Regions from separate parts of the Exiguobacterium sp. SH3S1 genome, predicted to be linked through region 1. Evidence: a T-box and tRNA genes for the amino acid it is inferred to sense, from the RefSeq annotation. Region 1 holds a T-box; the other holds one or more tRNA genes.
What was found. A T-box is a leader RNA that pairs with one kind of tRNA and senses whether it is charged. The one in region 1 lies ahead of ileS (isoleucine--tRNA ligase), so its partner is inferred to be a tRNA-Ile.

Region 1 (11,806 bases):
ACCCACGTGAGCAACAAATCGTCAGGCAACTCGTTGGCAAACGGCTCGCCATCTACGAGGACGGCGGTTTCCCTGGAGCTGAGCGGAAACGGCTTTTATTGACGCCCGACTACTATGAGCTCGACGTGAACGACTTTGAAGTCAAGATTCTTCAAATCGATTATCCGACGAAGTTTGTCGACTTGACCCACCGCCAAGTGACAGGCACGCTTCTTAACGCGGGCCTGAAGCGGCAAAAGTTTGGCGACGTTGTCCTCGCTGACGGGATCGCTCAGTTCGCGACGACGGCTGATGCGGCTGGATTCATCGAAATGAACGTGGATCGCGTCGGCAAAGCCCGGGTGCGGTTGTCTGATGTGCCGGCCGCATCGATTTTGACCGTCCCAGAAGTCAAATGGAGCGACGAGTTTGGCATCGTCTCCTCACTCCGCTTTGATGCGGTCGTGAGCGAGGTGCTCGGTCTGTCGCGCCAGAAAGCACAGGCGCTCGTCAAACATGGTGACTGCAAAGTCAATCATAAAGCGATCACGGACGCGAGTTTTTTACTCGAACCAGACGATTTGGTTTCAATCCGGGGTTACGGTCGTGTCAAATTGACGGCAATCCTCGGCTCGACAAAGCGTGAGAAAATAAAAATCCAGTATGGCATCATACGTTGAATTTAGGAGGAAAGTCGAATGGCGTTGACACCGATTGATATTCATAACAAAGAGTTCTCGACTCGTTTTCGCGGGTACGATATCGATGAGGTCAATGAATTTTTAGATCAAATCATTAAAGAGTTTGAGCTATTGATTCGTGAAAATAGAAGGTACGAAGAACTCGTCAACGATATGCAAGCCCGTATTGACTACTTCTCCTCGATGGAAGACACATTGAATAAATCGATTATCGTCGCACAAGAGGCGGCAGAAGAAGTCAAGACCAATGCGGCCAAAGAAGCCAGCCTCATCTTGAAGCAGGCTGAACGCGAAGCGCTCGCCCGAGAAGAGGAAGCGTCGCGTAAAGAGCAGATGGCAGAGCGTGAAGTCATTCAAATGTTGAAAAAAGTCGAACTGTACCGGACCCGGTTCCGTGTTCTCGTCGACGCACAGATGGAACTTCTAAATAGTACCGAATGGGACACGATTGTCGGAGAGCCGCCTGTCCAGACGGTTCTTGACGATACGAGTGAACTTGCGTATAATGACGACGAAGTCACACCAAACAAACATCACGGATAATAAACAATACGTTGATTAGGACACGTCAATAAAGTCACACCTACGAAGCGACTTAGGGAAGGTGCAAGCCTAAGAGAAAGACTTTATTTGGTATCCCCTATGAGTGTCATGCTGAATTGAGTAAGCGTGACCGCTTGACCTCGTTATCGGTTACCGAGAGCGGTCTCAAGGTCTACTTGAGATTAGTAGGGTGGTACCGCGAGTCGATGAACTCGTCCCTATTTAGGGGCGGGTTTTTTTTGTTTTTCAAAAAAGATGCAGGAGGAGTTTCAATGAACTACAAAGACACATTATTGATGCCTGATACAGAATTCGCGATGCGTGGAAATTTGCCGAAGCGCGAGCCAGCAATGCACGAGGCTTGGGAGCAGATGGACTTATACAACCGCGTTCAAGAAAAGAATGCAGGAAAGCCGCAATACATTCTACATGACGGACCTCCGTACGCAAACGGTGACATCCATATGGGCCATGCACTCAACAAAGTGTTAAAAGACATCATCGTCCGTTTCAAGTCGTTGAACGGCTATCAATCACCGATGATCCCAGGTTGGGACACACACGGTCTTCCGATCGAGAACGCGCTTCAAAAAGCAGGCGTCAACCGTAAAGAGATGACTGTCGCCGAGTTCCGCGAAAAATGTGCCGCTTACGCGATGGAGCAAGTGAACTCACAACGTGAACAGTTCAAGCGTCTCGGACTGCTCGCTGACTTTGACAATCCATACATCACGCTCCAGCCTGAATATGAAGCGGCGCAAATCCGCCTGTTCGGCACGATGGCTGAAAAAGGATACATCTATAAAGGGAAAAAACCGGTCTATTGGTCACCGTCTTCTGAATCGGCACTCGCTGAGGCGGAAATCGAGTACTATGACAAAAAATCACCAGCCATCTATGTGGCGTTCCAAGTCGTCGATGGCAAAGGCGTCCTCGGGACGACCGACCATTTCGTCATCTGGACGACGACACCGTGGACGATTCCGGCCAACCTCGGGATCGCTGTCAGCGATGAGCTGACATACACACGGATCGAGCATGATGGCAAAGGGTATATCGTTGCCGAGACGCTCGTCGAAGAAGTGACGACAGCACTTGGCTGGGATGAGTACTCAGTGAGCGGATCTTGGAACGGACGCGAGTTCGAACACATGACGGTACAGCACCCGCTTTACGACCGGACGTCACTCCTCATCCTTGGCGACCACGTCACGGCTGAAGCGACAGGCTGCGTCCATATCGCACCTGGCCACGGGGAAGACGACTACCGTGTCGGCCAAGCGTACGGACTTGACGTGTTGTGCCCGGTCGACGACCGTGGGTATATGACGGACGAAGCACCAGGTTTTGAAGGACTGTTCTATGAAGATGCGAACAAAGAGATCGGCATGAAGCTCGAAGCAAATGGCAACTTGTTGAAGCTCAAATTCATCAAGCACTCGTACCCGCACGACTGGCGTACGAAAAAGCCGGTCATCTTCCGGGCAACACCGCAATGGTTCGCTTCGATCAAAGACTTCCGCAGCGACATGTTGCGTGAGATCGAAGAAGTGAACTGGGTACCGGAATGGGGCATGACGCGCCTGTTCAACATGGTCCGTGACCGTGGCGACTGGGTCATCAGCCGTCAGCGGGCATGGGGTGTGCCGATCCCAATCTTCTACGCAGAAGACGGAACGGAAATCATCACGAACGAAACGATCGACCATATCGCCAACTTGTTCCATGAGCACGGATCAAACGTCTGGTACGAGCGCGAAGCGAAAGACTTGTTGCCATCCGGCTTCACACATCCGAACAGTCCAAACGGCGAGTTCCGTAAAGAAGTCGACATCATGGACGTCTGGTTCGATTCAGGTTCGTCACACGCAGGCGTGCTCGAACAGCGCGACAACTTGCGCCGTCCGGCCGACCTGTACCTAGAAGGTTCGGACCAATACCGTGGTTGGTTCAACTCGTCACTGTCGACTGCAGTCGCGACGACCGGCAAAGCACCGTATCGCAACGTCCTCAGTCACGGCTTCGTCCTTGACGGCGACGGCCGGAAGATGTCGAAATCGCTCGGCAACACGATTGCACCGAACGACCTCGTTAAACAGTACGGCGCTGAAATCGTACGTCTTTGGGTCGCGTCTGTCGACTATCAGTCAGACGTCCGCGCCTCGCATGACAACTTTAAACAAGTGTCAGAAGTATACCGGAAGATCCGTAACACGTTACGCTTCTTGCTCGGTAACTTGAACGGGTTCGATCCGTCGATGCGCGTCGCGTTCGAAGACATGCCGGAAGCCGACCGCTTCATGGCGACGAAGCTGAAACAACTTCAGACGAAAGTCGTCAAAGCGTACGATACGTTCGACTTTATGGCTGTTTACCACATGAGCCACAACTTCTGTGTCAACGAGTTGTCGTCGTTCTATCTCGACTTCACGAAAGACATCCTCTACATCGAACGTGAAAACGATGCGCGTCGTCGTGCCGTTCAGACGGTCATGTATGATGCAGTCATCACGTTGACGAAACTGCTTGCCCCGGTCCTCCCGCATACGGCGGACGAAGTCTGGCAAGAAATCCCGGCCAAGACGGCGGATAGCGTCTTCTTGTCGGACCTTGAAGAAGTGGCGCCGCTCACGGAAGCAGAGACGGAATTACTCGCGAAATGGTCGAAATTCCTCACGTTCCGCGACGACGTCTTGAAAGCGATCGAGATCGCCCGCGGCGAGAAGTTGATCGGGAAACCGCTCGAAGCGAAACTTCAGGTCGCGCCGAAGGGTGAGACGAAAGCGCTGCTCGACACGATCGATAACGTTCGTCAACTCCTGCAAGTGTCACAACTCGACTACGTCGATACGGCCGACGTCGACTACGCGACGGCGAAGATCAGCGTCGCGAAAGCAGACGGTGCCGCTTGTGCCCGTTGCTGGACGTACTCGACCGAACTTGGTCAGAACGCAGATCATCCAGAACTTTGCCCGCGCTGTACAGAAGTCATCGCATGAGCCGGACCGGAGTGGCGCACAGTCCACTCCGGTTTCTTATGACTTGAAAGGAGAATTTGATGAAACGTTATTACGGATTAGCAGTCGTTCTCATTTTGCTCGACCAAGTGACGAAATGGATCGTCGTCCAGACGATGACGATCGGTCAATCGATCGAATTGATCCCGGGATGGCTCTATTTGACATCGTACCGCAACAGAGGCGCGGCCTGGGGCATGCTCGAAGGACAGATGGTGTTCTTCTTCGTCGTCACCGCCGTCGTTGTCGTCGGTCTGATCTACTTCTTGCATAAAGAAGTGAACGGGTTCAAACTGCTCGGCTACAGTGTCGGCTTACTGCTCGCCGGAGCGATCGGCAACTTTATCGATCGTCTGTTCCGGGGCGAGGTCGTCGACTTCGTCGACACGTACCCGTTTGGCTACAACTTCCCAATCTTTAACGTCGCCGATATGGCACTCACGTTCGGGGTCATCTTTATGATCATCGGCGTCTTGTTCGAAGAAAAATTAAACAAAGAAAGGGGACAATCGTAATGGAAACTTACACATTTGTCGCCGAAGAAAAGGCACGGATCGATAAATGGATGAGCGAACGAAGTGACTGGTCACGTTCGCAAATCCAAGACTGGATCAAGGCGGGGGACCTGCTCGTCAACGGTCAAGTCGTGAAGCCGAACTATAAACTGCAAGAAGGGGACGAAGTCGTCGTGACGGTGCCAGAAGCCGTCGAACTCCAAGTCCTCGCCGAAAATATTCCGCTCGACGTCGTGTTCGAGGACGAGGATGTCATCGTCGTCAACAAAGCACGTGGCATGGTCGTGCACCCTGCGGCCGGTCATACGTCTGGCACGCTCGTCAACGCGCTGTTGTATCACTGTGACGACCTCTCAGGCATCAATGGGGTGAAGCGTCCGGGTATCGTCCATCGCATCGATAAAGATACGACGGGACTGCTCATGGTCGCGAAAAACGATATGGCGCACGAGTCACTCGCGCAACAGTTGAAAGACAGAACGATCAAACGTGAATACGTCGCACTCGTCCACGGCGAGCTCGTCCATGAGCTCGGATCGATCGAGGCGCCGATCGGGCGCGACACGAACGATCGTCAGCGCATGACGGTTACAGACAAGAACGCGAAAGAAGCGGTGACACACTTCCGTCTGCTCGAACGCTACAAAGACTTCACGCTCGTCGAGTGCAAGCTCGAGACAGGACGGACGCATCAAATCCGTGTCCATATGCGCTATATCGGCCACCCGCTTGCCGGAGACCCGAAATACGGACCGCGTCGGACGATCGATTTGAACGGGCAAGCGCTCCATGCAGCCACGCTCGGCTTCCATCATCCGCGGACGAACGAATGGCTCGAGTTCGAGGCGGCACTCCCGACCGACTTTGAGGCAGAGCTCGCAAAATTGGACAAAATCGAGAAAACACGTTGACTTTCAACCGATTCAGATTTATAGTCTAGAAAGCATAACACCTTTAAACCCAGTCCAGAGAGGCTGTGAAAGGATCGTGGCCGCGGCCACAACCGTCTATCATATACGGCACTCGTTTGCCTTCGTGAAGACTTCCTTTCCAGCCGGATGAGGAAGTCTTCTTTTTTTATAGATTACGAGAGGAGGAATCATATGAAACGCTCGACCATACTAGACGAAGCCGCGATCCGACGCGCCTTGACGCGAATCGCCCATGAAATCATTGAACGCAACAAAGGAACGGACAACGTCGTCCTCGTCGGGATCAAAACGCGCGGTGAGACGCTCGGCGACCGACTCGCCCATCGCATCGAAGAAATCGAAGGAAAACCGATCGCGCTCGGTAACTTAGACATCACGCTCTACCGGGACGACCTATCGAAGAAGTCGCTCGACCCAGAAGTGAAAGCGACCGAACTCCCGCACGACATCAATGGCAAGACGGTCGTCCTCGTCGATGACGTCCTGTACACGGGACGGACGGTCCGGGCCGCGATGGACGCACTCGTCGACCACGGCCGGCCGGACTACATCCAACTCGCCGTCTTGATCGACCGGGGACACCGCGAGTTGCCGATTCGCCCAGACTTTGTCGGGAAAAACGTCCCGACATCGAAAACAGAACAAGTCGTGGTCCGACTCAGTGAAGTCGACACGACAGACGAAGTGTACATCCAACAGCAATAAATCCAAAACCTTTAAGGTGGTCCAGAGAGGCCAGGAAGGAGAACTATTTATGAAAAACCCCATCCTCAACATCCACGAGCGTCCCGCTCACTTGCCGCAATGGCTGCTCTTCAGCCTGCAACACGTCTTCGCCATGTTCGGAGCGACGATCTTAGTCCCGATTTTGACCGGACTGAACACGTCCGTCGCCCTCGTCGCTTCCGGTGTGGCCACGCTCTCATTCCTAGTCATCACCCAATTCAAAGTCCCGACGTATCTCGGGTCAAGTTTTGCCTACATCGCACCGATCATCGCGGTCAGCCAGCAATGGGGCGTCGAAGCCGCACTGTTCGGCGGTATTATCGCCGGTTCGGTCTACGGTGTCGTGTCGCTCATCATCTTTAAGACGGGCGTCGGTTGGTTGTTACGACTGTTGCCGCCGGTCGTCGTCGGCCCGGTCATCATGGTCATCGGCTTATCGCTCGCACCGGTCGCCATCGACATGTCGATGAACCGCGACGGAGCGTATAACGGCACGTTCATCACGGTCGCCCTGCTCACGCTCGGCATCACGATCCTCGCGATGACAAAGTTAAAAGGAGTATGGGGCGCGGTTCCGATCTTGTTCGGCATCGTCGGCGGATACGCCATCGCCGCCATGTTCGGCATCATCGACTACTCGGCCATCGGTCAAGCGAGCCTGTTCCAACTGCCTGACTTCACGATGGTGTTCGTCGACTACATGCCGATGTGGCAAGTCGGGGCACTCCTTGCCATCGTCCCGGTCGCGCTCGTCACGATGACGGAGCACATCGGCGACCAAATGGTCACGTCGAAAATCATCGGACGCGAGACGATGAAAGATCCAGGCCTGCACCGGACGCTCCTCGGCGACGGCGTCGGCAAAGCCGTCGCCTCAGCGCTCGGTGGACCGCCGTGTACGACGTACGGTGAAAACAACGGGGTCATGGCGATCACGAGAGTGTACAGCGTCTACGTCATCGCGGGAGCAGCACTCATGGCCATCAGCTTCGGCTTCCTCGGTCACGTCGAGGCGTTCATCTCGACAATCCCGAATCCGGTCAAAGGCGGTATCTCGATCCTCTTGTTCGGTGTCATCGCCTCGAACGGACTGCGGACGATGGTCGACAGCAACGTCGACCTCGCCGAGAAACGCAACCTCATCATCGCCTCGGTCATTCTCGTCGTCGGCCTCGGCGGGGCGATGGTCCAACTCGGCAGCTTCCCGGTCCAAGGGATGGCGCTCGCGACGGTCGTCGGTATTCTTTTGAACGCGGTGTTGCCGAAAGAAGAAGTCGAACCGGCTTCGGTCGATACAACTGAAGAAACGAAACAGGCAAGTAACTTTTAATTCGATCCCGTGAGGTCGGCAAAGTGAAGGCTCGTTTATTTGGGTGCAGTCTACCCAAATGAAGGCGTCCCTTCACGTAGGTGAAGAGACGCCTTTTCTCTTTGCCTTCAAACAAAAGGAGGAGACGAACATGAATTTGATCAAACAACAACCGAACCATTTTGTCAGCTTAGATACGCTCACCCTCGAAGAGATCATGGGGATGATCGAAGAGTCGCTCCGCTACAAACAAGGGGACATGCCGCCGCTGTTTGACGGGAAGACGGTCGCGAACTTGTTCTTCGAAAACTCGACGCGGACGAAAAACTCGTTTCAAATGGCCGAGCGGCACTTGAACATCCAAGAGATCCCGTTCGACGTGGCGACGTCGTCGGTGACGAAAGGCGAGACGTTATACGACACGTGCAAGACGCTTGAAGCGATCGGGGTCGACGCGCTCGTCATCCGCCATCCTGAAGCGGGATACTACCATGAGCTCGTCAGCAAGCTGACGATCCCAGTCTTAAACGGCGGGGACGGGAGCGGGGAACACCCGTCACAGTCACTGCTCGACCTCGTCACGATTTATGAAGAGTTCAAGACGTTCGAAGGCTTGAATATCGCTATCTGCGGCGATCTCGTCCATAGCCGGGTCGCCCGCTCGAACGCAGGCGTGTTGAAACGGCTCGGAGCGAACGTCGTCGGTTGTAGCCCGGAATCGTGGTGGGATGGTTCGATGGGGCTTTCGCACCGCGACCTTGATGACATCTTACCGGACTGCGACGTCGTCATGTTGCTCCGCGTTCAGCACGAGCGCCACATTATGGGCGACATCTTTTCTAAAGAAGACTATCATGCGCGCTACGGCTTGACGGTCGAGCGGGTCGAGCGGATGAAACAAGGCGCCATCATCATGCATCCGGCCCCGGTCAACCGGGACGTCGAGATCGCCGGCAGTTTGATCGAACATCCGTCATCGCGCATCTTTCCACAGATGACGAACGGTGTTTACGCACGGATGGCCATCTTAAATCGAGCATTAGGGGGACAACAATGATTATTCAACACGCAACGTGGTATGACGGGAAGACGAAACGGACGAGCAATCTGTTGATCGAGGGCGGTACGATCCGTTCGGTCGATTACGACGGGACGACCGAAGGACACGAAGTGATTGACGCTAACGGGAAGCTGTTGATCCCAGGTCTCGTCGACGTCCACGTCCATTTGCGCGAGCCGGGTGGCGAGGCGAAAGAGACGATCAAGACCGGGACGGCTGCGGCTGCGGCCGGAGGGTTCACGACGATTTGCGCGATGCCGAACACACGCCCGGTCCCAGACGACCGGGCGACGCTCGATGACTTGCTCGCACGGATCGAGCGTGACGCCAGCGTCCGCGTGCTCCCGTACGCGGCGATCACGAAACGGCAGCTCGGGGTCGAGCAAGTCGATATGCCGTCACTTGCGGACGCGTTCGCGTTCACAGACGACGGGGTCGGCGTCCAGTCGGCGGCGATGATGCGTCAGGCGATGCGGGAAGCGAAACGGCTTGGGAAAGCGGTCGTGGCCCATTGCGAAGACAATACGCTCAAGGCCGGTTCGGTCCATGAAGGGAAGTTTAGTGAGACGCACGGCATCCAAGGCATCCCGAGTCTCGCCGAGAGCATCCATATCGCTCGTGACGTGTTGATCGCCGAAGAGACAGGCTGCCACTATCACGTCTGTCACGTGTCGTCACGTCAATCGGTCCGCGTCATCCGTGACGCCAAACGGGCCGGGATCCACGTCACGGCGGAAGTGACACCGCACCACCTCGTCTTATCGGAAGACGACATCCCGGGGTTAGATCCGAACTTTAAGATGAATCCGCCGCTACGGAGCCAAGACGACCGCGCGGCGTTGCTCGAAGGGCTGTTCGACGGGACGATCGATTTGATTGCGACCGATCACGCCCCGCACACGGCTGAAGAGAAAGCACAAGGGATGGAGCGCGCCCCGTTCGGAATCACCGGATTCGAGACGGCGTTCCCGCTCCTTTACACGACGTTCGTCAAAACGGGACAAATGGAAGAGGCGGCGCTCATCGACTGGATGACGAGACGACCGAGCGAGGTGTTCGGTCTGCCTTACGGCTTGATTGAGGTCGGCCGGGCGGCGGACCTCGCGCTGATCGATACGGAGACGTTGCGTCCGGTCAACCCGGCGACGTTCGCGTCAAAAGGGAAGAACACACCGTTCGCTGGGAAAAGACTCACAGGTTGGCCAGTCGTGACGATCGTGGCCGGAGAAATCGTATATAAGGGGAGATTCGATGAAACGAACATTATGGCTTGAAGACGGGACAGCATTTGTAGGCAAGGCGTTCGGTGCGAACGCCGAGACGATCGGGGAAGTCGTCTTTCAAACGGGAATGACCGGCTACCAAGAGATTTTATCGGACCCGTCTTATTGTGACCAGCTCATCGTGCTGACGAATCCACTCATCGGAAATTATGGCGTCAACCGTGAAGACTTTGAGACGACCGTCCCGATGGCAAAAGCGCTCATCGTCAAAGAGGCGTGTGACTTGCCGTCGAACTTCCGCTCGACGGCGACGTTGCCGGAGACGCTCGAACGCTTCGGGATACCAGGTCTAGAAGCTGTCGATACGCGCATGTTGACGCGTCACCTTCGTTCACGCGGCGTCATGCGCGGCGTGTTGATCGACGGTGAGTCGACGTGGGCAGACGTTTCGATGCGCTTTGAAGCGAGCTTCCCGACCGATCAAGTGGCACGTGTCTCGACGAAACGGGCTTACGTCAGCACCGGGAGCGGCCGCCGGATCGCCCTCATCGATTTCGGGACCAAACTCGGAATCATGCGTGAATTGTTGAAGCGCGACTGTGAAGTCGTCGTCTTGCCGCACGACGTGACGGCTGAAGAAGTGATGCGGTATGAGCCGGACGGGGTCATGCTCTCGAACGGACCAGGCGACCCGAAAGACGTACCGACGGCGCTCCCGCTGATCGAAGCACTCATGCCAAAACTCCCGATGTTCGGGATCTGTCTCGGCCATCAGTTGATTGCGCTCGCGAGCGGTGCCAACACGTTCAAGCTTCCGTTCGGGCATCGTGGTGCCAATCATCCTGTCCTCGAGCTTGAGACCGGTGCTGTGACGATCACGTCACAAAACCACGGCTACGCCGTCGACGAGACGTCGCTCCTTGAGACGCCGCTCATCGTGACGCATCGCGCCGTCAACGACGGGACGATCGAAGGCGTCAAACATTTACATCATCCGACGTTCTCGGTGCAATATCATCCGGAAGCGGCGCCAGGACCATATGACGCCAACGACTTATTCGACCGCTTTATGACACTCGTCAACGAAAACAGACAGAAAGTAGGAATGTGACATGCCAAAACGACCAGATATTCAGAAAATCCTTGTGATCGGATCCGGCCCGATCGTCATCGGACAAGCGGCAGAATTTGACTATGCTGGTACCCAGGCGTGTCTTGCCTTAAAAGAAGAGGGCTACGAAGTCATCCTCGTCAACTCGAACCCGGCGACGATTATGACTGACCCGTCGACGGCGGACCGCGTCTATATCGAACCACTCGAACCGGAGTTCGTGGAGCGGATCATCCGTCAAGAACGTCCGGACGCGCTTCTCGCGACACTCGGGGGGCAGACCGGACTGAACTTGGCGGTCGAGCTCGATAAGCGCGGCGTGCTCCGCGACTGCGGCGTCGAACTGCTCGGAACGAAACTGTCGGCGATCGAGCAGGCAGAAGACCGGGAACAGTTCCGCGATCTCATGTACAAGCTCGGTCATGGCGTCCCAGACAGCGATATCGTCCATTCACTCGACGCCGCCTGGAGCTTCGCTGACCGGATCGGCTATCCGATTATCATTCGTCCGGCTTATACGCTCGGCGGGACCGGTGGGGGAATCGCCCACGACTGGGAACAGTTCGAGCAGATCGTCGAATCGGGACTCAAGGCGAGTCCGGTGACGCAAGTGCTGCTTGAAGAGTCGATTGCCGGCATGAAAGAAGTCGAATATGAAGTGATGCGCGACTCGAGCGACCAGGCCATCAT
Region 2 (11,806 bases), on a different contig from region 1:
ACTCTTTGACGAAATCATAGTTGATATGTTTGATCGCATCGAGACGGAAGCCGTCACATTTCGTCTCTTCGATGAACCACTTGCCCCAACTTAACACTTCTTCCTGGACTTCCGGATGATGATAGTCAATGTTCGCGAACATCAGATAATCGTATACGCCGAACTCACTATCGACGTTGTCATTCCATTTTTTGTTATCGCCTAAGATGAAGAAGATACCCCTATGCTCGCTCGCCGCGTCATAGTCCGTGCCGTTGAAATGATGGAAGTTCCATTTGAACGACGAGTACTTATCGTTTCGTTCTTTATAATCAAACTTCGTCCACCCTTCGATCTCAAACGGTTCTTCCGACAACACTTTCGTCCGGTCTTCCGAGTCGACTTCTAACACGTCGAACTTCTCGGTTGCGTCGGCTCCAGCTTTATGGTTCAACACGACGTCCATATATACTTGCATCCCGAGCTCTTGGGCGTGTTTCGTCGCCTCAAGCAGCTCTTGCTTCGTCCCATATTTTGTAGCGATGGTCCCTTTTTGATCAAACTCGCCTAAATCATACAAATCATAGACACCATATCCCGTATCCTCATCATTTTGACCTTTTGTGACAGGTGGCAACCAAAGTGCGGTGATTCCTGCTTTTTTCAACTTAGAAGCACGTTCTTTCAATCGCTTCCAATGCTTTTGGTCAGCCGGGACGTGCCATTCAAAAAATTGCATCATCGTATGATTTCGTTCCATCTTACTTCGCCTCGTTTCATATTTTTCAAAAATAAAATGCTAACGAATATTTACCCACGTCTTCACTTTTGAAAACAAAAATGTAAATAAAAAGACAGCTTTCATCAGAAAGCTGTCTTTGATGGACCCTGTAGGACTTGAACCTACGACCGGACGGTTATGAGCCGTCTGCTCTAACCAGCTGAGCTAAGGGTCCTTATTGGTAGCGGCGGAGGGAGTCGAACCCACGACCTCACGGGTATGAACCGTACGCTCTAGCCAGCTGAGCTACACCGCCACGTTGTTATACAGTAATAATATACTGAATGAAGCCGCCACTGTCAATGAAAAGTCATATGTACGAAAAAAAGTCCTACTACTTATAACTTAAGTAGCAGAACTTTTTCGAAACGTTAGACCGATACTTCGTTCGTTGCGTCTTCGAGTGTGATTTCCGTTATGTTCATCGCATGGTCACCGATCCGCTCAAGGTTCGAGAGCATATCGACGAAGAACATACCAGCTTGGCCGTCACATTCACCTGTGTTCAAACGAACGACATGATTTTTGCGGAACTGGCGCTCGAGCATGTCGAGTTTCGCTTCCATCTCGATGACTTGACGCGCCTCGACCATGTCACCGCTCGCGAGCGTTTGGAGTGACTTCTCGAGTGTGGCCCGTGTCAGATCATACATTTCCGTCAATTCTTTTTGAGCTCCCGGCGAGAGCGTGATGCGTGTCGCCGTCTTATAGTCGATCAACTCGATGATGTTCTCAACGTGGTCACCGATTCGCTCGATATCGTTGATGGCATGCATGAGTGTCTTATGTTGTTGTGATTCGTGCTCCGTCAAATCGACGGCCGCGAGTTGAACAAGATAATCCGTAATTTTAGAGTTCAGCGAGTTTAACGCATCTTCAATGTGCGCTGATTTTTCCGCGTGCTTCTTGTCACCAGTCTCCATATAAGAACGTGCCTCATCAAGACCAAGCTTCGCGAAATCACCCATGCGGATGACTTCATATTTAGCTTGTTCGACCGCGATTGAAGGCGACTGTTGAATGAAGATTGGGTCCAAGTGTTGCGCTTTCGTATCAACGATTGAATCTTCGCCTGGTACAAGTTTCGTCACGACCCAGGCAATTGTCCCGATGAACCAGAACTGGATCAATGTGTTGGCGACGTTGAACGTACCGTGGGCGAAGGCGATTTGCATCTTCGCCTCAATGTTAAGGAAATTTGTAATCCAGAAAATGTATTGCGTAAAGAGCGGTAAGATAATCAAGAACATGGCCGTCCCGACCAAGTTAAAGATGACGTGGGCCGCAGCTGCGCGACGAGCCGCGACTGACGCACCGAGTGCAGCGAGAACCGCTGTGATTGTCGTCCCAATGTTATCACCGAACAAGACCGGTAGAGCGGCCTTCAAGTCGATCGAACCACCAGCGTATAGTTCCTGGAGGACACCGATCGTCGCTGATGACGATTGAACGATCAACGTGAACACCGTACCGACGACAACTCCGAGGATCGGGTTTTGACTCATCGATTGTGTGAGTTCGAAGAAGTACTCGCTCGTACGGAGCGGACGCATGCCGTCTCCCATAAGTTCAAGACCGTAGAAGAGAGCTCCGGCGCCAAAGATGATTTGACCCATATGTTGAAACTTCTCTTTTTTAAAGAAGAACAACAGTGCAGAACCGACGGCAATCATCGGGAGCGCATACTCACCGATATCAATTCCGATGATGAACGCTGTCACCGTTGTCCCGATGTTCGCACCCATGATGACCCCGATCGCTTGACGGAGCGTCATGAAACCGGCACTGACAAGACCGACCGTGATAACTGTCGTACCTGTAGACGTCTGAAGAAGAATCGTAACGATGATCCCGGCTAGTACTCCGAGGAATGGATTCGTTGTATACTTATCAAGGATGTCGCGGAGTCGATCTCCTGCAGACTTTTGAAGGCCGTCTCCCATCGATTTGATACCGAATAGGAAGATCCCTAATCCTCCAAAAAACATGAATAACATTTCTTGCAAATTGTATTCCACGATTTTTGTACCCCTTTTGATTGTGAATTGGTTGTGTTTAATTGGTTCTTATTGCCTTACTCATTATGCCTTCTTCCCTGAGTTGATGTAAACACGTTTAATGTTAAGGTTTTATTAAATAGTTGTCTTATTTTTATGTATTTTAGATGATTTGTACTATAACAGAATGGGGTTTTGTCTGTATGCTTAAAACGACATCAATGTTTATCCGCCATAGCCTGCTACCTACGAAGCAAACGCTACGGCTTCGTCTGGCTCCGCTGCACACTTATATGTTGGCGAGCCTCGTCTTTACAATCGTCGCGACTGTTTTAGATTACCTCGTCTTGCGACCCGATTTTTTCGCACCGATGTGGTTGTTTTTACACGGGTTCGCCATCTTCTTCTTCTATATGACTTGGGTCGCCGTCGCCGCCTTGTTCGTTCAACTCGTGACGAGACTTCGAATGAAGAAACCGTGGCCGTATCGGCAAGCTTGGCCTTACGCGGTCGCGATGACACTCGTGCCGACGCTCGTGCTCGTCGCCTTGTATCACTTTATGCCCGCACTTCTTTGGCTCGGCTTTGTCGTCACGATCGTCTTCTTGACCGTCCCGCTATTCCAAATTCCGCTTAAACAAAAAAAATCGGGACGGCGCTAATACGCGCTGTCCCGATTTTTATCACGTCTTCGGTGCAAGTTCAGTAAGTACTTCCTGCAGCCGTCGACTTTGATGACCGAGGTCTGTCCCGGCTGCTTGTAACGTTGCTTGAACGTCCGTCCATACTTCGACCCCTTCGTACAATTCGTTCAACTTCCGCTCGAGCGTCAAGCCGATTTCTTTCAGTTGTTCGTTCGCTTCCGCCATGTGGAGCAACTGACTTCCCGTCGCGGCCGTCTGATCCGTGATCGATTGGAACTCAGCCATCTGGTCGCGCACTTCGTGATTGATTCTCGCAATCCCTGCCTCAACTCGGTCCAACGTCTCACCTAAATGAAGGATATCGTCGCCGAAGCGAATCATATCGCTAAAAATCTCTTCCCGTTCGGATTTGATTTGTCCGATTGCCGCAACGGCAAGTATCGAAGATTCATTCGTCACTTTCGCTAGCTGACCGACTTCATGAGCGACGACAGCAAACCCTTTTCCGTGTTCCCCGGCGCGAGCCGCTTCGATTGAGGCGTTCAATGCCAACATCTTCGTGGCTGCCGCGACCGATAAAATCGTCTGTAGCGCTTCGTCGGCTCGTTCTGACGTTTCCGCGCTGTCGCGTAAACGCTCTTGGATACCGCCCGCCTTCTCTTTGAACTGCTCGCTCACGCCTCTGACCGAAGCAAACGAGGCGATTTCGCTCGAAATCGTTTGTTGCAGCGCTACCGCTCTCAAGTCGACAGCCGAAATATCTTGTTTGAGTGCCGCGACATGGGCCGCAATGTCCGTGAAGCGATGCGTCGATTCACTCGTAAACGCCTGATACGATCGACTCGTCTGTTCGACCGTACTTGCGACTTCTTTAAAAGCGACAACTTGTTGTTCATTTGATGCAAGTTGCCGCATGAACGTCGGCAAGCTCGTCTCAAACGCCAAAGACGTCTCGTCCATCGTCAGCAACGACTTTTTCCACAGACCGATGAACGTATTGTACTCACGCTCTAAACTACGGATCTCGAACGACTTGGCTCCTAAGTCTACTTCTTTAAAAGCACGCGTCTCTACCGCCTCACGCAGTCGCGTCGCAAACTGCGATAACGGTCTGACTTCGCGACGAATCATCCGAGAAAATAAATAGATAATGATTCCCATCGCTATGATGATCACAGCGAAAAGCGCCTGTCGAAGTTCCCACATCGAGCCAAGTACCGATTGTCTCGTGACAGCCAATACGTAATGAGCTTGTAGTTCTGGGATCGGAACCGCTGCTAAAAAGAAATCGTCTCGTTCAATGACTGCGAGTTCGTTCACTGTCACTTCATTAAATTTGTCTTCAAGCTGCTTGCTCGCTTTTTTTCCTGTCAATTGCTCGACTTGCTCGTCTCGAATCAAGTACTGACCGGCCTCGAGTCCGTCCGCTGATAAAATTGACGCCTGTTGCATGTACGTCGACTTCAATGAGCGTACCAACCCTTTTTCATTTGATAGGTATGCCCCGTACGTCGTTTTGACCGTCTCGCGCATGACTGTCGCTTCTCGGAGTAAGCGCTTCTCGACTTCAGCTGTCAACAGGTGTTCCGCTTTCAGGGCGAACCAACCGAACGTCGTCAAAAACAGGATGACGACAAGCGGCATCAGCGTCCATTGGAGACGTCGCTCAATTTTGACGCCGTCGGGACGTCGCTGCTTCCACAGCTGTTGCAATCGCGTTAACACATCTAATCCTCACCTTTCTCAAGTTACTATTCGTCCGATATATCGGTCTTGAGACGGTGGAAAATTATGAAGCCTCTGTTAAGATAACGTTAGACTTTGTAAAGAGCACATCTCAGGAGCGCTTGCCGGGTGCTTTTTCACAAGCATTTCGTTATGATAAGAAAGAAACCAACCATCTAAATCGATTGGAACCTTTCCAAAAGAAGGAGATTACGTATATGTCAGAAATTTTACACCGTTCATTAACTCGTCCGATTCGTGTCGGCAACGTCATCATCGGAGGATCTGATGAAGTCGTCATTCAGTCGATGACGACGACGAAAACGCACGACGTCGAAGCGACTGTCGCCGAAATTTTACGTCTTGAAGAAGCAGGTTGCCAAATCGTCCGCGTCGCTTGTCCAGATGAGCGAGCGGCCGACGCGCTCGCTGAAATCAAGAGCCGCATCAACATCCCGCTCGTCGTCGATATTCACTTCGACTACAAATTGGCGTTGAAAGCCATCGAAAGCGGTGTCGACAAGATTCGGATCAACCCTGGTAACATCGGTCGCCGTGAGAAAGTCGAAGCGGTCGTTAACGCCGCTAAAGCGAAAGGCATCCCGATCCGCATCGGTGTCAACGCCGGATCGCTCGAGAAGCAATTCCTCGAAAAATACGGATATCCGACAGCCCAAGGCATGGTCGAAAGTGCGATGCATCACGTCAAGATTTTAGAGGACCTCGGTTTTTACAACACGATCATTTCGCTCAAAGCGTCTGACGTGAACCTTGCCCTCGAGGCGTACACGCTCGCCGCGAAGACGTTCGACTACCCGCTCCACGTCGGGATCACTGAATCAGGACCACTGTTCTCAGGATCACTCAAATCAGCGGCCGGACTCGGTGCGATCCTCTCACTCGGGATCGGCTCGACGGTACGTGTGTCGCTGTCTGACGACCCTGTCGAAGAGATCAAAGTCGCCAAAGAAGTGCTCAAGTCGTTTGGCCTAGCCGCTAACGCCGCGACGCTCATCTCTTGCCCGACATGCGGCCGCATCGAAATCGATTTGATCTCGATTGCGAAAGAAGTTGAAGAGTACATCCAAAACATTAACGTCAACATCAAAGTCGCCGTCCTCGGCTGCGCGGTCAACGGACCAGGTGAAGCACGTGAGGCGGACATCGGCATCGCCGGTGCCCGTAACGAAGGCCTGCTCTTCCGTCACGGGAAAATCATCCGTAAAGTACCGGAAGCAACGATGGTCGAAGAGTTGAAGAAAGAAATCGACGCCATCGTCGCCGAGAAACTTGCCGCGCGTGAGCTTGAAGAACAACAACTTGCCAACCAATCTAACTAATCTCTCGCCCGCTCGGTTGCAACCGAGCGGGCTTTTGATACAATGAGTGTTATGGCAAGGAGGAATCAAGATGCACATTGGGATAGATTTAGACGGAACCGTCACGGATCCGCAAAGTTGCTTTCACTATATGAACGACATGCTCGGTTACGCCATCGATTATCATCAGGCGACCGAATACGAGCTCCATACGTACACGAATATGACGCAACATGATTTTTGGACGTTCATGATCGAACACGGTCATGAAGAAGCCATCTATCGGCGTTCACTCCCGCACTCTGAAGTGAACGAAGTGCTCTGGCACATTCGGAAAACGCACCAACTTCACTACGTGACGGCGCGCAGCGAGGCCGTTCGCTCTGTCACCGAGGACTGGATCAAACAGTACGAACTGCCGCTCGACTCATTGATTATGACAGGCAGTCACGACAAAGTCGGCGTAGTCAAAGATCTCGCGCTCGACTTGTTCATGGAGGACCGCTATGAGAATGCCATCTCGATCCATGAACAGACATTGATTCCAGTGCTCTTGTTCGATGCCCCGTATAATCGTCGACCGTTACCGGACGGGGTGAAACGCATCACGTCTTGGAACGAGGCACTCCATCTCGTCGACCGCTTCGAGACTACAAAATCCATCATTACCCTATAAAAAAGAGGAATCCGCCGCTGGATTCCTCTTTTCTATACCCGTCCGATCGCCTCGATGACATCGCTCGCGAGAACGCTTGCCGGATGAATCCGTTCACTCGCCGACCTAGCGGCTAACGCGTGCCATAGGACGGCTTGTTCGTTCGGGGGCTGCTCCGGCTCGATCCGCGCACTCCGGGCCCAGAGCGCGAGCAGCATGCCGGTCAGGACGTCACCACTCCCGCCTTTCGAGAGTGCCGGTGCTGCGACCGTGTTGACGGCACCAGTCCCGTCTGGCGAAACGATCAACGTGTACGTCCCTTTTAGAATGAGATGAACCCCATGTTGCCTCGCAAAGTCTGATGCGGCCTTGAACCGGTCTGCCTCGATCATCTCGACCGTCTGTCCCGTCAACCGGGCAAGTTCACCGGGATGCGGGGTGAGCGTCAATGGGCCCGACGCCTGTAAGTGTTCCTTCGTCAGCGCACCGGCATCGACGATGATCGGCGTCGTCCGTTTCTTGACCGCTTGCCAAGCGTTCGTCAACCGTTCATCCTCGACCATGCCCGGACCGATCGCCGTCGCCGCATACCGCGCGTCCGGTATGGCGTCAATCTCGTAAAACATCGCCTCCGGTAACGTTGCAGCCAGTGCCATCGCCTCAGCCGGCACCGCCAAGTCGAGCAGCCCGAGTCCGCTCCGAAGGGCAGCCTGAGCCGCTAAAAACGGTGCCCCGATCAAGTGGCGGCTCCCGCCGACGAGCTGGCCGTGACCGTAAGTCGATTTATGGCCATATGGATCACGGGATAGCAGACCGCGGTCAAAATCGGCCTCCGTCAATACGCGCCAGTTCGACGTCTCAGGCAATCCGATGTCGATTCGTTCGACTTTCCCGTAAAACGGTGCGGTTTGATTCAAGAACGCACTACGCTTATAACCATGTAACGTCAACGTCTGATCGGCTTTGATCGCGTGACCGTCGAACCGGCTCGTCTCGTCGCTCGGCACACCGGACGGGACATCGACCGCGATCACCGTCGCCGCTTGGTCGCACATCCAGGTGATCACGTCTCTCGCTTTCCCGGTGACCGGTCCGTCAAGGCCGACTCCGAACAAGGCATCGATGATATAGTCCGCCTGTCTCGGATTATCTACGACCGGGACCACTTGCTTCGCTAACGCTGCGTGCGTCAAGGCTTCTGGCGATTTCGGCTCGCCGAGTGGTGCCCAGACGCTGACGTCATACCCACGCCGGTGCAGTTCACGGGCGATGACCCAACCGTCGCCCCCGTTATTCCCTCGTCCACAGACGACGAGGACGGACGCCTCTGCTCGAATCGCCAAACGATTCGTCAAGGCCAGCGCCGCTCGCTCCATCAAGGCTTCGGGCGTCGTCCCGTGCGCAAAAGCCTGTTCATCCGCTCGCTTGATATCGCTTGCCGTATAAATCATCGACTCACTCCTTTCTTATATGTACAAAAAAAAGGAAGTTGCAGTAATCAACCTCCTTACTTACATTGTTTACAATACCCGTAAATCTCAAATTTATGATCGATGACCTCAAAATCAGGGTCAAGCGTCTCTACGTAACGCATCGGGCAAAGTTCGAGCAGTTTCGTCTTGCCGCACCCGCGGCAGATCAAGTGATGGTGGTGGTGCGATGAGCCACACGTGACCCGGAACGCTTTCTCACCGTTCAACTCGGTCGCTTCGAGCAACCCTTCCTCCGCAAACGACTTCAAGTTCCGGTAGACCGTATCAAAGCTCATCGTCGGATGTTTCGAACGCATATAGTCGAGGACGTCTTTCGCACTGACATAGCGTTCTTCGGCCGCCAAATAAGCGTACATCTCAATCCGTTTCGGCGTCACTTTCAATGACGACGACTGCAACCGTTCGATTTGTTCAGTCTGTTTCATGGAGTACCTCCTTCTTCCGTAACGAGCCGACCTTCTCAAACAACATGACAGCAGCCAAAATCAAGACGGCGAGCAAGACGATGACACCGCCCGGGGCGACGTCTAGTTCGTAGGCGAGGACAAGTCCCCCGATCGTCGCAAGCTCACCGAACACGATTGCCCAAACAATCGTCTGCTTGAAACTGTTCGTGAACCGGAGCGCGGCCGCGACCGGTAACGTGATCAAGCTTGAGACGAGCAACGTCCCGACGATCCGCATACTGACGGCGATGACGAGCGCGACGACGAGCATGAACAACAAGTGTAACAGCGTGCTCGGCAATCCGGACACTTTCGCTTGTTCTTCATCGAACGACAAGAACAAGAGCTGTTTATAAAACACGACGATGACGATGACCGTGATGAGCGCGACAGCTAGAATCAAACCGATATCAGATGGACTGACAGCTGAAATCGAACCGAACAACAGCGTCGACAAATCGACCGAGAAGCCGCGCGACAACGAAATGAAGATCGCGCTCAGTCCCATCCCCGCCGACATCATGATCGGAATCGACAGCTCTTGAAAATGGACGTACTTGTTGCGGAGCCAATCGAGACCGAGCGCCGCGAGCACCGAGACGAGCGTCCCGAGATAGAGCGGATTCAAGTCAGAGAAGAACAAGACATACTGTCCGAGAAATAAACTGAAAGAGATGCCGGCGAGCGTCAAGTGTGACAAAGCGTCGGCAATCAGACTCATCCGTCTGACAACGACGAAAGAACCGATCAACGGGGCCGTAAACCCGATGACGACGGCCGCTATGAACGCATAACGCAAAAAACTATAGGTTAACAAGTCCGCAATCATGACATACCTTCATGAACGAGGACTTTGACGGCATACGGCTTGATGGCGGCAAGTTCTCCTAGTTCGCTATACTCTTTCAACCCACAGTTACAGGCCATACGTCCCCGGTCAAGATGGACGACTTTCGTGACGAGGTCGGTGACGACGTTTAAATCGTGCGTGACGAGGATGAACGTGCACGACGTCTGCTCGCGCAACAAGTGGAGCACTTCATAAAAGTCCCGCAGATGCTTTTGGTCGACCCCGACCGTCGGCTCATCCAAGATGAGCAAATCGGGTTGGTTGACGATGGCCCGGGCGATGAACACACGCTGCTGCTGCCCACCGGACAGGCTTCCGATTTTGCGATTCCGATATTGCCACATGTTGACCGTCTCGAGTGCATTTTGAATCGCGGCCTTATCTTCCATGTTCAATCGCTTGAACAGGCCTAGCCGTCCGTACCGGCCCATGGCGACGACTTCTTCGACCGTCACCGGAAACCCCGAGTTAAACGACGCCGCTTTTTGGGAAACGTAACTGATACGGGACTTGTCCTTGAATTGGCCTTGCGGGCGACCGAACAGTTCGACCGTTCCCGCCTGCGGGCTCAATAGACCAAGGATCGTCCGAATCAACGTCGACTTGCCTGACCCGTTCTCGCCGACGATGGCGACGAAATCACCTTGCTTGATGTCGATGGACACGTCCCGAAGTGCGGCCGTGCCATCGTAATAATACGAAACATGATCTAATTTTACGACAGATGTCGTCATGAGCTACCCTTCTCTCGTTTGATAAATCGTAATCATTTCTACTTGCTTGGCGTCTGTATTATACAGAATATTATTAAATGCTTCAAGTTTGAGAAGATCGAGGCGCTCGTCGTCACGTCTTCACACAAAATCAAGATGAGTTTGTCTAGTGTTCGTTGTACACTAGAGGTATCGCAGAGGGGGATTTACCGTGGAAAAAAAATTAGCAGTCATTGATATCGGGTCAAACTCGATTCGCAACGTCATTTTTGAAGTGAATCGACACGGCCAATATTTCGAACGGTTGAACGTGAAAGAAGTCGCTCGGCTCTCGAGTCACATCACCGATGCGAACGAACTATCCGAAATGGGCATCCAATCGTTAATCGAGACACTCGACCATTTCATCAGTCTGAACAAGCATCATGGCGTCAAAGAGATGTTGCCGGTCGCGACCGCAGCCATCCGCAACGCCAGCAATTCTGAAGCGATTTTAAACGAGGTCCTTGACGCGACCGGGATGGAGATCCGCTTGTTGAGTGACTATGAAGAGGCGTATTACGGATACTCGGCCATCGTCAACTCGACTTATATCGAAGACGGCTATTCGGTCGACATCGGCGGCGGCTCAATGGAAGTGACTTACTTCAAAGACCGCGAGCTCGTCTTTTATCATAGTTTCCCGTTCGGTGCCGTCACGTTGACGAACGATTTTATGTCAGGCGACACGCTCTCGAAAGATGAGCGGAAACAACTGACTTCTTTCTTGAAGAAGGCGTTCAAAGACATCGATTGGCTCGTCCCTCACGGTGTTCCGCTTGTCGGCGTCGGCGGGACCGCCCGTAACCTCGTCCGCGTCGAACAGTCGTTGTCCCACTTCCCGCTTGAAGGCATCCATCAATATACGCTCGGTGCCGACCGGCTTCACGAAGTCGTCGATGAACTGATCGACATGTCGACGAAACAACTCGGACGACTCGATGGCCTGTCAAAAGACCGGATGGACATCATCGCTCCGGCAGTGACCGCAATCGATGAACTGGCCCGCTATTTAAAAGTGCCTGAGTTTACGATGAGCAATAACGGTCTGCGGGAAGGGCTATTTTATGAATACTATTTAAAAGAGAACAACGAGATCCGTTTCGCTGATGTCAAAGAAGAAAGTTTCCGCCACTTCGAGAAACAATACGACGTCGACCCGGTC

Region 2: it encodes a tRNA-Ile, which carries the amino acid that the T-box ahead of ileS (isoleucine--tRNA ligase) is inferred to sense. The anticodon was not compared.

Annotation. Positions count from the first base shown of each region.
Region 1 covers NZ_SJUW01000001.1:231,023-242,828, reverse strand. The annotation lists gene EVJ26_RS01240 (YlmH family RNA-binding protein) at 1-659, shown strand, start outside; gene EVJ26_RS01235 (DivIVA domain-containing protein) at 678-1,223, shown strand; T-box leader at 1,226-1,446, shown strand; gene ileS (isoleucine--tRNA ligase) at 1,496-4,222, shown strand; gene lspA (signal peptidase II) at 4,282-4,755, shown strand; gene EVJ26_RS01220 (RluA family pseudouridine synthase) at 4,755-5,666, shown strand; gene pyrR (bifunctional pyr operon transcriptional regulator/uracil phosphoribosyltransferase PyrR) at 5,859-6,392, shown strand; gene EVJ26_RS01210 (uracil-xanthine permease family protein) at 6,442-7,743, shown strand; gene EVJ26_RS01205 (aspartate carbamoyltransferase catalytic subunit) at 7,874-8,779, shown strand; gene EVJ26_RS01200 (dihydroorotase) at 8,776-10,056, shown strand; gene EVJ26_RS01195 (carbamoyl phosphate synthase small subunit) at 10,034-11,116, shown strand; gene carB (carbamoyl-phosphate synthase large subunit) at 11,118-11,806, shown strand, end outside.
Region 2 covers NZ_SJUW01000017.1:11,832-23,637, reverse strand. The annotation lists gene EVJ26_RS13440 (alpha-amylase) at 1-739, opposite strand, end outside; tRNA gene EVJ26_RS13435 (tRNA-Ile) at 862-935, opposite strand; tRNA gene EVJ26_RS13430 (tRNA-Met) at 940-1,016, opposite strand; gene EVJ26_RS13425 (Na/Pi cotransporter family protein) at 1,132-2,778, opposite strand; gene EVJ26_RS13420 (hypothetical protein) at 2,961-3,419, shown strand; gene EVJ26_RS13415 (methyl-accepting chemotaxis protein) at 3,441-5,126, opposite strand; gene ispG (flavodoxin-dependent (E)-4-hydroxy-3-methylbut-2-enyl-diphosphate synthase) at 5,345-6,466, shown strand; gene EVJ26_RS13405 (hypothetical protein) at 6,537-7,121, shown strand; gene EVJ26_RS13400 (NAD(P)H-hydrate dehydratase) at 7,154-8,551, opposite strand; gene EVJ26_RS13395 (Fur family transcriptional regulator) at 8,608-9,018, opposite strand; gene EVJ26_RS13390 (metal ABC transporter permease) at 9,005-9,868, opposite strand; gene EVJ26_RS13385 (metal ABC transporter ATP-binding protein) at 9,865-10,623, opposite strand; gene EVJ26_RS13380 (Ppx/GppA family phosphatase) at 10,814-11,806, shown strand, end outside.